Regions from separate parts of the Nesterenkonia xinjiangensis genome, predicted to be linked through region 2. Evidence: predicted binding sites of a transcription regulator. Region 2 holds the regulator's gene; the other holds the start of a gene.
What was found. Region 2 encodes HrcA, which represses chaperone genes, less so after heat shock. Its sites were predicted from a motif close to TTNGCACTCGNNNNNNNCGAGTGCNAA; they were not measured.
Positions count from the first base shown of each region.

Region 1: the regulator HrcA is predicted to act here: its motif matches at 2,033-2,059, upstream of groES (co-chaperone GroES).

Region 1 is NZ_JACCFY010000001.1:758,866-764,846, reverse strand. It holds gene groL (chaperonin GroEL) at 1-1,449, opposite strand, end outside; gene groES (co-chaperone GroES) at 1,509-1,805, opposite strand; gene HNR09_RS03500 (YeeE/YedE thiosulfate transporter family protein) at 2,106-3,407, opposite strand; gene HNR09_RS03495 (sulfurtransferase) at 3,404-4,597, opposite strand; gene guaB (IMP dehydrogenase) at 4,884-5,981, shown strand, end outside.
Region 2 is NZ_JACCFY010000001.1:3,200,461-3,206,441, forward strand. It holds gene lepA (translation elongation factor 4) at 1-91, shown strand, start outside; gene hemW (radical SAM family heme chaperone HemW) at 95-1,366, shown strand; gene HNR09_RS14345 (magnetosome magnetite crystal formation protein family) at 1,356-1,832, opposite strand; gene HNR09_RS14350 (DUF3097 family protein) at 1,943-2,767, opposite strand; gene hrcA (heat-inducible transcriptional repressor HrcA) at 2,934-3,959, shown strand; gene dnaJ (molecular chaperone DnaJ) at 3,963-5,087, shown strand; gene HNR09_RS14365 (16S rRNA (uracil(1498)-N(3))-methyltransferase) at 5,084-5,896, shown strand; gene HNR09_RS14370 (PhoH family protein) at 5,908-5,981, shown strand, end outside.

The sequences.
Region 1 (5,981 bases), 2.4 Mb from region 2:
GCCGGTCTTGGCGTTGTAGCCGTGGTTCGGCTCCAGCTCCGCGACCTTGGAGGCGACGACGAAGCCGTCCTCGCCGGCGTTCTGCGCGATCCAGCGCAGCGGCTGGACCAGCGCGCGGCGGACGATGCCCACCGCGGCGGCGGCGTCGCCTGCCAGCGCCTGCACGTTCTCGTCCTCGTCGAGGGCGGAGAGCGCGTTGATCAGCGCGGTGCCGCCACCGGCGACGATGCCCTCCTCGAGGGCCGCGCGAGTGGAGGACACGGCGTCCTCGATGCGGTGCTTACGCTCCTTGAGCTCCACCTCAGTGGCCGCACCGACCTTGATGACGCCGATGCCGCCGGCCAGCTTGGCCAGCCGCTCCTGCAGCTTCTCCCGATCCCACTCGGAGTCGGTCGCGTCGGCCTGCGCTTTGATCGTCGCGGCACGGGCCTCGACGTCCTCCGTGGAGCCGGCGCCGTCGACGATCGTGGTGCTGTCCTTGGTGACGGTCACACGACGAGCGGTGCCGAGCACCTCGGGGCCCACCTGGTCCAGCTTCAGACCGAGGTCGGGGGAGACCACCTGAGCGCCGGTGAGGATCGCGATGTCCTCCAGCATGGCCTTGCGGCGGTCGCCGAAGCCGGGAGCCTTGACGGCCACGGCGTTCAGGGTGCCGCGGATCTTGTTCACCACCAGGGTGGAGAGGGCCTCGCCCTCGACATCCTCGGCGATGATGAACAGCGGCTTCTTCGCCTGCAGGACCTTCTCCAGCAGCGGCAGGAACTCCTGCATGTTGGAGATCTTGCCCTGGTGGATCAGGATCTGCGGGTCCTCCAGCACAGCTTCCTGACGGTCGGCGTCAGTGACGAAGTGCGGGGAGAGGTAGCCCTTGTCGAACTGCATGCCCTCGGTGATGTCGAGCTCGGTCGACGTCGTGGAGGACTCTTCGATGGTGATGACGCCTTCGGTGCCCACGGCGTCGAAGGCGCGGGCGATCAGCTCGCCGACCTCGTCGTTCTGGGCGGAGATCGCGGCCACGTGGGCCACCTGGGCGCCCTCGACGTCGCGCGAGTTCTGCTTCAGGCGCTCGGTCACCGCGGTGACGGCGGTCTCGATGCCGCGCTTGATCTCGCTCGGCGCCGCACCGGCGGCCACGTTGCGCAGACCCTCCTTGACGAGGGCCTGGGCGAGCACGGTGGCCGTGGTGGTGCCGTCGCCGGCGACATCGTTGGTCTTGGTGGCGACCTCCTTCGCGAGCTGAGCGCCGAGGTTCTCGTAGGAGTCCTCGACCTCGATCTCGCGGGCGATCGTCACGCCGTCGTTGGTGATGGTCGGCGCGCCCCAGGACTTGTCCAGGACGACGTTGCGGCCCTTGGGGCCCAGCGTGACCTTGACAGTGTCGGCGAGTTTGTCGATGCCGGCCTCAAGAGCCTTCCGGGCGGCATCGTCGAACTCCAGCTGCTTTGCCATGTGAGTTGCTTCCTTTGCGAGTCAGATGCGGGTCTCGAGAAGTGTGCGGAGGTCCGCGATCACTTCTCGACGACAGCCAGGACGTCGCGGGCGTTCAGGACGAGGAACTCGTCGCCGCCGACCTTGACCTCAGTGCCGCCGAACTTGGAGTAGATGACGACGTCGCCTTCAGAGACGTCGACCGGGACGCGGTTGCCCTTGTCGTCGAAGCGGCCGGGGCCCACTGCCACGACCTCGCCCTCCTGGGGCTTCTCCTTGGCGGTGTCCGGGATCACGAGGCCGGAAGCGGTGGTCTGCTCAGCTTCCAGGGGGCGGACAACAATGCGATCCTCGAGGGGCTTGATAGAGACTGACACGTCAGTGCTCTCCTTTGCGTGAAGTCGAATCGGGTCTGTGCTCAGGCCAGGGCTGTACGTCGTGTGACGCCGACGTCGTGCCGCAGGCCGGGTTTGTTGCGCGCCTTGGGAGTGACCAACCGTCGTCGCGGTGCCGGATGGCGCCCCGTCAGGCTCCGACACCGGTGACACCGGCGCCGAATCAGCACTCGATGACGTCGAGTGCCAACACAAACTTTAGGACGGCCTTAGCACTCGGTCAAGCAGAGTGCTAAGACCGCCCTATGAGTCGGTCCATTCCGGTGATGCGGAGTGCTCCGCTCAGCGATAGACGCCGGGGCTGGCCCGGCGATGCAGGCCCAGTCGGAAGCCGACGCCGGCGGCGACGAAGACCGCCACGCCGAAGACCCAGCCGGAGAGCGCCATGGCCTGGGTGCCGGAGAGCAGCACTCCGATGGTGCAGCCCAGCCCGATCATCGAACCCCATCCCAGCAGCACCCCGCCGATCGCCGCGGTGAGGGAGTTCCACCCGGTGAGCCGCTCCACACGGACTCGGCGACCGGGCAGCGCCGCCGCCAGGGAGGCCAGCACGATCCCCAGTATCAGCCAGCCGTTGGTGGTCACGGTGTGCACCACCAGCGCCACGCAGCCGGCCAGCCGCTCGTCCAGGCCAGGCATGAAGTTCGGCAGCAGCCCCGCGGAGTCCATGCTCGTGCGCGTCAGCGAGGAGATCTGGCTTGTCACCCCCAGCGGCTGGTCCTTGTAGTAGGCCAGCACCGCCAGGACCCCGACGCCGGCCCCGGTGGCCAGGGCGGGCCAGCGCTTGAAGAAGAGCAGCCTGCGGATCTCGGTCCCGTCGACCACGCGATCCCCGCGTCCCTGCACGGGTGGGTTCCAGCGCAGCAGCCAGAGCCCGAGGCCGGCCAGCACGCCCAGCTGCAGCAGGATGGCCACCGTGTACCCGCCGCCGGCCGGCAGCCAGGGCACTGGAGCTCCGGCGATGAACCCGGAGTACATGAAGTCCCAGGAGAGGAAGCCCGCGGCAAAGCCGACCACCACACCGGCCAGCGCCGGGATCGAGCGAAGATGCCCCTCGGGCAGGCGGTAGAGATGCCCCGCGATGCATCCCCCGGAGATGACCATGCCCAGCCCGAAGGCCAGCCCGGCGATCACCAGCGCCAGCGAGACCGGGGCGATGTGCGCATCCGAGGGGAGTGTGCCGCCGGTGGGGTTGGACACCCGCAGGGAGAAGACGACGGCGTAGCCGATCATCCCCACCGCGATGGAGACCAGCACGGCGTACAGGCCCCGGGAGCTGCCCTTCTCGAAGAAGTCCCGGAACACGCAGAAGAAGCAGTACCGGCCGCGCTCGAACAGGATGCCCAGTCCGGCGCCGATCAGCAGGGCGAAGGAGGCGTTCGACCCGCCGAGGCCTTCGCCGTCGGTGACGGCCAGCCAGGCGGCCAGGCCCAGCAGCAGGGCCGCCACCCCCAGTGCGACGCCGGTGCGCGCCGAGTCCGCCCGGGTCCAGCCCAGCGGACGGTCGGCGGGGACCGAGACGGAGCCCGGGCCGCCGGTGCGGCGGGCGGGCTCCGTCGTCGTGGATTCTGCGGTGGTGCTCACGAGCCGCTGCCGCTGCCCCACAGGCCGGCCCGCTCGTCGGTGTTGTTGGCCACCGGCACGCCGACTGAGTTGCCCCACTCGGTCCAGGAGCCGTCGTAGACCTGGGCGTCGGCGCCGAGGATCTGGTTCAGGGCGAACCAGGAATGCGAGGCGCGCTCACCGATGCGGCAGTAGGTGACGATCGGGGAGTCGAGGTCCACGCCGGCGTCCTCGTAGATGGCACGGATCTCGTCGGCGGGCAGGAACTGGCCGGTCTCGGGGTCGACGATCTCACCCCAGGAGACGTTCACCGAGCCGGGGATGTGGCCCCAGATGGAGGTGGACTCGCCTTCGAAGATCGCGGGGTCCACGCCGACGGCGCCGTCGTGCTCGTCGGCGGAGCGGATGTCGACCAGCGCGGTGTCGGACTCGCCGTCCACGTTCTCGTCGGCGATCTCCAGGACCTCCGGCTGCAGGGCACGGATGTCGAGGTTCTGCGGCTGGGCCTCCCAGGTGCCCTCAGCGACGTCGGGGACCTCCTCGGTGAGCTCACGCTCGTCGTAGGCCTCCCACTTGTGCAGGCCGCCGTCGAGCAGCCGGACGTCCTCGGCGCCGTAGAGCTTGAACACCCAGGCGGCGTAGGCGGCGAACCAGTTGTTGCTGTCGCCGTAGAGGACGATGGTGTCGCCGTCGTCGATGCCCAGGCTCTGGGTGAGCTCGGTGAACTCGTCCTGGGAGATGAACTCCCGGGTGTTGGGCTGGGTGAACTCGGTGGACCAGTTCACGTACTGGGCCTGGGGGATGTGGGCCTCGGAGTAGGGAGTCAGCTCCGAGGTGGGCAGCTCCTCGGAGACGTCGATCAGCACGATGCCCTGTTCGGCGAGGTCGCCCTCGTCGAGGCGATCGGCGAGCCAGTCGGTGGAGACCAGGACGTTCTCCAGGTCCTCGTCGCCGCCCTGGTGGACCTCGTCCTGGCCGCGGTTCTCGCCGGTGACCTGAACATTCGCCACGGTGGCGGCCTGTTCGCCGGATCCCCCCGGGGCCGCGGAGGCGGAGCCGTCCTCGTCGCCGCCGCTGAGGCTGCTGGTGACGACGCCTCCGGCGGTGGCGGCCAGTGCCGCCACGGCGACGAACGCCACGGCCAGCTTGCCGCTGGAGCGTCGGCCTGAGCTCTGGTTCTCTTCGGGTGTGGGTGCCTCTTCGGTGCTCATGATGCGGTGATGCCTTTCGCTGCAGGAAGGTGTGTGCAGAAGTGGTGCGGATGTGCCTGCACACCACTATGGGCGATATCTTCAGAAATATGAACAGATAAGTTCATATGCTGTCACATTGGTCGCCTCACGCCTGCCATGGGCCCCGCCCGGCCCGGCCGTCAGCCGGACACACAGGAATCTCGGCGGCAGTAGACTTGTTGTGGCCCTGACACCGACGGCGGCGCACCCGACGGCGCCGCGGCCCCGCGAGCACCCGAGCGACCCCCTGGAGAGGCGAGACCCCGTGACTGAGACCCCCGCAGAGGACCACGACCCCTTCGGCTTCGTCGGACTGACCTACGACGACGTCCTCCTGCTGCCCGGCGCCACTGACGTCATCCCGTCCGACGCCGACACCTCCACGCAGTTCAGCCGCAACATCACGCTGAACACCCCGGTGGCCTCCGCGGCCATGGACACGGTCACCGAGGCACCGATGGCGATCGCCCTGGCCCGGCTCGGCGGCATCGGCATCCTCCACCGGAACCTCTCCCTGGAGGACCAGGCGAAGCAGGTCGACCAGGTCAAGCGCTCGGAGTCCGGCATGATCTCCGACCCGGTGACGATCACCCCGGACGCCACGCTGGAGGACCTCGACGACCTCTGCGCCCATTACCGCGTCTCCGGGCTGCCGGTGGTCGACGCCGACCGGAAGCTGCTGGGCATCATCACCAACCGCGACATCCGCTTCGTCGCCTCCGAGGACTACCTGACCACCAAGGTCTACGAGAAGATGACCCCGCAGCCGCTCATCACCGCCCAGGTGGGCATCTCGCGCGACGAGGTCATCCAGCTCTTCTCCGAGCACCGGGTGGAGAAGCTGCCGCTGGTGGACGACGACGGCCGCCTCACCGGGCTGATCACCATCAAGGACTTCGACAAGGCCGACAAGTATCCGCAGGCCACCAAGGACTCCGAGGGAAGGCTGCGCGTCGGCGCGGCGGTCGGATTCTTCGGAGAGGGCTTCGAACGCGCGATGGCGCTCATCGACGCCGGGGTGGACGCCCTGGTGGTCGACACCGCCAACGGCCACACCCGCGGGGTGCTGGACATGATCGCCAAGCTCAAGGCCGAGCCGCACGCCGCCGGGGTGGACGTCATCGGCGGGCAGGCCGCGACCCGTGAGGGCGCCCAGGCTCTCATCGACGCCGGAGCGGATGCGATCAAGGTGGGGGTGGGGCCGGGCTCCATCTGCACCACGCGGGTGGTCGCCGGGGTCGGCGTCCCCCAGGTCACCGCCATCCATGAGGCCGCCAAGGCCGCGATCCCGGCCGGTGTGCCGCTGATTGCCGACGGCGGGCTGCAGCACTCCGGTGACATCGGCAAGGCCCTGGTGGCCGGC
Region 2 (5,981 bases):
GAAGATGGTCGGCACCGTGGAGGTGCCTCAGGAGGCCTTCATCTCCGCCCTGTCCTCAAACGAGGACTCGGGCGAGAAGGGCAAGAAGTAGCCCGTGCCCGCCACGCTGCCGCTGGGAGAACCCGTCCCGGCCGACGGCGCGCTGCCCGAGCAGGTGCTCGCTGCGCTGCCGGGCCGGGCCTCCAGACCTCTGGGGCTCTACGTCCACATCCCGTTCTGCTCCGTGCGCTGCGGGTACTGCGACTTCAACACCTACACCGCTGAGGATCTCGGCCCCGGGGCGTCACGCGAGTCCTACCCGGACACACTGATCCGCGAGCTGGAGCTGGCCGCGGACGTGCTGAAGCGTTCCGGGGCGCCGGCGCGCCCGCTGACCACCGTCTTCTTCGGCGGCGGCACTCCGACGCTGCTCCCGGCCACGGAGCTCTCGCGCATCCTGGTGCGTGCCCGCGAGCTCTTCGGCCTGGCCCCCGACGCCGAGGTCACGACCGAGGCCAACCCGGACACCCTCGATCCGGCTGCGGCGGAGGTGCTGGCGGATGGCGGATTCACCCGAGTGAGTCTGGGCATGCAGTCCGCCGTCCCGACGGTGCTGCGCACGCTGGACCGCACTCATGACCCGGCCAACGTGTCACGGGCCGTCGACGCCGCCCGGCAGGTGGGGCTGCAGGTTAGTCTGGACCTGATCTACGGCACGCCGGGGGAGAGCCTGGCCGAGTGGCGCACCAGCCTCGAGACGGCCGTGGCGCTCGAACCGGAGCACATCTCCGCCTATTCCCTGATCGTCGAGGAGGGCACCGCGATGGCGGCGAAGGTGCGCCGCGGCGAGCTGCCCGACATCGACCCCGATGACCATGCCGACAAGTACCTGCTCACCGATGAGCTGCTCGGCGCCGCCGGCCTCCGCTGGTACGAGGTCTCCAACTTCTCCCGGGACGAGGCCACCCGTTCCCAGCACAACCTGAACTACTGGCTGGACTCCGACTGGTGGGGCGCGGGCCCCGGCGCGCACTCCCATGTGGCAGGGCTGCGCTGGTGGAACGTCAAGCACCCGGCCGCATACGCCCAGCGACTGGCCCAAGGGCTCGCGCCCGGCCACGGGCGGGAGGTGCTCGACGACGACGCACGGGCCCTGGAGCATCTGATGCTGCGCCTGCGGATCGCCGAGGGTCTGGACGTGGCGGCCCACGAGGCGCTGCCCGGAGCCGTGCCGCTGGAGGACGCGATGCTGCGCGGCCTGGTGACCGACGGGCTCGCCGCGGATTCTCCGCTGCGGCCGAGCTCGGCGAACCCGCGAGGCCGTGTGGTGCTGACGCTCAAGGGCCGCCTGCTGGCTGACGCGGTGACCCGCCGCCTCAGTGGATGAGGCGCAGGTTCATCCGGTACCGGTAGGGACGGCCCTTGTTGCACTCGATCCCGGCGACCAGGCCGGAGATCGTCATGACCATCCAGAGGAAGACGGCGACCAGGCCGAAGATCCATCCCACGGCGGGGATCAGCGCGAGGACATAGCAGACCAGCAGCACCACGGTCACCGGGAGGGTGAAGTTCAGCGCCTCCTTGGACTCCTGGGCGGTGAACGGGCCGCGGTCTCGGAAGACCAGGTAGATGATCAGCGACGGGACACAGCCCATGAGTCCGCCGAAGTGGGACAGCGTCGCCCAGCGGCGGTCCTCGGACGGGGTCAGCGGCAGCGCCGCGTCAGAGGACCCCTCGACGCGGTCGGAGTGGCTGGAGTCCGGGGGACCTGAGGTCGCGGGGCGTCGGTGCCCGGACCGGTGGGGACCATCCGAATGTGGCTGCCGCGAGTGTGGAGGCTCGGACTGTGGCACGGTGCCCCTCTCTGATGCTCGTGGGATGAAGGACCCGCGGCGCGGTGGGCGCCGGAGTGGTCGACATTCTACCGTCCGCGCCTGGACGCTGACCGGGGGCGACACCCCGTTCAGACGGTGACGAAGTCGATGAGCTCCTCCACCCGTCCGAGCAGCGACGGCTCCAGGTCCGCGTAGCTGCTGACCGTGCCGAGGATCCGCTTCCACCCTGTGGCGATGTCTCGGCGGTCCCGGTGCGGCCAGCCCAGCGCCTGGAGGGTGCCGACCTTGATGTCGATGTGCCGGGGGATGTCCGGCCAGCGCTCCAGTCCGAGCAGCCGGGGCTTCACCGCCTGCCACACATCCACATAGGGGTGGCCCAGGACCATGACGTTGCCGGCGGCCCCCCGCATGGCCATGGCCTCTGCCGCGATGCGGCTCTCCTTGGATCCGGGCACGAGGTGGTCCAGGAGCACGCCGACCCGCCGCTCCGGGGCGGGGCCGAACCCCTGGAGAGCACCGACGAGATCGTCGGCACCGTGCAGGGGCTCCACGACGATCCCCTCGAGGCGGAGGTCCTCGCCCCAGACCTTCTCGACGAGTTCGGCGTCGTGGGTGCCTTCCACCCAGATGCGCGAGGCGCGAGCCACGCGGGCGCGGGCGCCGTCCACCGCGAGCGAGCCCGAGGCGGTGCGGCGCGGAGCCTGCGCGGCTGTCGGTCGCGGAGCGGGGGCGATGACCTCCACGGGGGCGCCTTCGTGGAGGAACCCGTGGCCCAGCGGGAAAGCGCGGCTGCGTCCATGGCGATCCTCGAGTCGGACCAGGTGGATGCCCCCGGAGGCCTCCACCCCCACGACGGCCCCCACCCAGCCGGACTCGGTCTCCTCGAGCACCGTGCCGGGGTCGGCAGGCACCTGCGGGACCCTGCGATGCTGCGCGCGACGGCGGGAGGCCATGTCAGTGGGGCCCCAGGAGGACCAGTCGGTGGAGAAGTGAGGAGAGGTCACAGGGCGGGAGCCTAGCAGCGGCGTCGCAGGCTTCGTCGGATCTGACCGACACGCGCTAGAATTGGCACTTGCTGCAGGAGAGTGCCAGCCGTTGTCGGGAGAGGAGAGTCGCAGGATGTCGGACACCCGTCGTCTGCAGGTGCTGCGTGCGATCGTCGAGGACTACGTGCAGACCCAGGAGCCGGTGGGTTCGCGGGCGCTGGTGGAGCGCCACAACCTGGAGGTCTCTCCGGCGACCATCCGCAATGACATGGCCTTTCTCGAGGCCGAAGGGCTGATCGCTGCGCCGCACACCTCGGCAGGCCGCATCCCGACCGATCAGGGCTATCGCATCTTCGTGGACCGGATCTCCGAGGTGAGGCCGCTCTCCCGCGCGGAACGCCGTGCCATGGACACGCTGCTCGAGGCTGCGGACGACCATGACGAGATGCTCGAGCAGACCGTCCGGCTGCTCGCCATGCTGACCAACCAGGTCGCCGTGCTGCAGCACCCCCAGCAGTCCACCGCCAGGATCCGGCACATCGAGGTGCTCTCCATGGGCACGCACAAGGTGCTGGTGGTGGTGATCCTCTCCTCCGGCCGGGTGGAGCAGCGCATGGCCACCATGGCCGCTCCGCTGGACGACGAGTCCCTGCAGCGCATCGGCCAGCGGCTGGTCGAGGAGCTCCACAACCGCTCGGTCTCGGCCCTCCCGCTGCCCATGGACCAGCTCGTCGGCACCGTCGAACCGTCGCTGCAGCCCGCCATGGCGATCGTGGCCCACACGGTGGAGACGGTGCTGGAGGCGGGGCGCGTGGATCGCATCATCATGGCCGGCACTGCTAACCTCGCCAGGTCCGATCGCGATCTGGGTCCCTCCATAGGCCCCATCCTCGAGGCTCTCGAGGAGCAGGTGGTGCTGCTGCGCCTGCTCACCGAGATGGAGCAGGACCGCCGCGGACTCTCGGTCCGCATCGGTCACGAGACCAGCCACGATTCGCTCGCCGAGACCTCCGTGGTGGCGGCGGAGTACGCGATCGGCGACGGCGGCGCAGCCGCCAAGCTCGGGGTCGTGGGCCCCACACGCATGGACTACGGCTCCACCATGTCAGCGGTGCGAGCCATGGCACGGTACCTGTCCCGGATCCTCTCTGAAGGGTGAGAAGTGACTGACTACTACGAGGCGCTCGGCGTGAGCCGTGGAGCGTCCACCGACGACATCAAGAAGGCGTACCGGAAGAAGGCGCGCAGGCTGCACCCGGACGTCAACCCGTCGGAGGATGCGGCTGAGCAGTTCAAGCTCATCGGGCGTGCCTATGAGGTGCTCTCCGACGCCGACAAGCGCCGCAACTATGACGCCACCGGCGATGAGAACGGCCGCTCGCCCTTCGGCGGCGGCGGTTTCGGCGGTGGTCAGGGCTTCGGCGGCTTCGGCGACATCTTCGAGACCTTCTTCGGCTCGGGCGCCTCCGGGCCGGCCTCGCGCACCCGCCGCGGCCAGGACTCGCTGATCAGGATCCGCCTGGACCTCAAGGACGCCGTCTTCGGCACGACCAAGGAGGTCGAGATCGAGACCGCGGTGACCTGCTCGGTCTGTCAAGGCTCCTGCACCCGGGAGGGCACCAGCCCCACGACCTGCCCGGACTGCCAGGGGCACGGTCAGGTCCAGCGCCCCATGCGGTCCATCCTCGGCACCGTCCTGCAGACCGAGACCTGCGCCCGCTGCGCCGGGTTCGGCAGCATCATCGAGGACCCCTGCCAGGAGTGTGACGGCCAGGGCCGTGTCCGGGAGCGTCGCACCCTGAAGGTCAAGATTCCCGCCGGGGTGGACAAGGGGAACCGCATCCACCTGGCCGGCGAGGGGGAGGCCGGTCTGGCCGGCGGGCCGCAGGGCGACCTGTTCATCGAGGTCGATGTGCGTCCTCACGAGGTCTTCACCCGCCGCGGAAACGATCTGCACGCCACGGTCTCGATCCCGATGACGGCGGCCGCACTGGGCACCACCGTCAGCCTCGACACCTTCGACGGCGTCGAGGAGATCGAGGTGAAGCCGGGCACCCAGTCCGGTGAGGTCCTCACCGTCCGCGACCGAGGGGTGGCCCACCTCCGCGGCGGGGGACGCGGTGCGCTCAAGATCCATCTCAAGGTCGAGACTCCGGCGAAGCTCAGCGACCGGCAGCGCGAGCTGCTGCGTGAGCTCGCCGTCGAGCGTGGCGAGGAGCTGGGCGAGTCCACCACCGAGCACCGCGGCGTGTTCGCCAAGCTCCGCGAGGCCTGGGACAGTCTGTGACGGCTCCGCTGTTCCATCTCGAGCCGGGGCGGCTCGACGGGGTCGAGGTCGGTGGTCAGGTCGTGCTCGACGGCGCCGAGGGGCACCATGCCGCCACGGTGATGCGGCTGAGCTCCGGGGAGGAGATCCAACTCTCCGACACCCGGCGGCTGCGTGTGACCGGCGAAGTGATCGAGGCCGCGCGGGGTGAGCTGACGGTGGTGGTCTCTGACGTCCGCCGAGAGCCGCTCGAGCGGCCCCGTCTGGTGCTGGTCCAGGCGCTGGCTAAAGACCGTCGTGACCTGCAGGCGGTCGAATCGGCCACCGAGCTCGGGATCGAGGCCGTCGTGCCCTGGGAGGCCGAGCGGTCCGTGGCCCGCTGGAAGGCCGGCAGGGAGGCGAAGAAGCACGCCGAATGGGTGTCCATCGTGCGCACCGCGGCCAAGCAGACTCGCCGGACCGCCGTGCCGGAGGTCGAGCAGCTGCACACGACCGCTCAGTACTGCCGACGGATCGTCGAGCAGGCTGGGGTCGCCGTCGTCGTGCTCCATGAGACCGAGGAGCGCTCCCTGGACGGCGCACTCCGGGAGCTGAACGCCGTCGATGCCGAGGAGCTCCATCTGGTGGTGGGGCCGGAGGGCGGAATCACGCCCGGTGAGATCGAGCGGCTGGTCAGCTCCGGAGCCCGCGTGGCTCGGCTCGGTCGCACCGTGCTGCGCTCCTCCACCGCCGGACCGGCGGCACTGGCCGGCGTGCAGGTCCTGCTGGGGCGATGGAGCGGACCGGGGAGCCCGGAGGCGGGTGCCTCGGGTCCTGTGCGACGGCAGTAGACTGAGCACCGATGACTGATACTCCTTTCACCTCGGCCGACTCCACCTCCGGCGTGGCGGCCGGTGCCGCCGCCTCCCCGGTGGG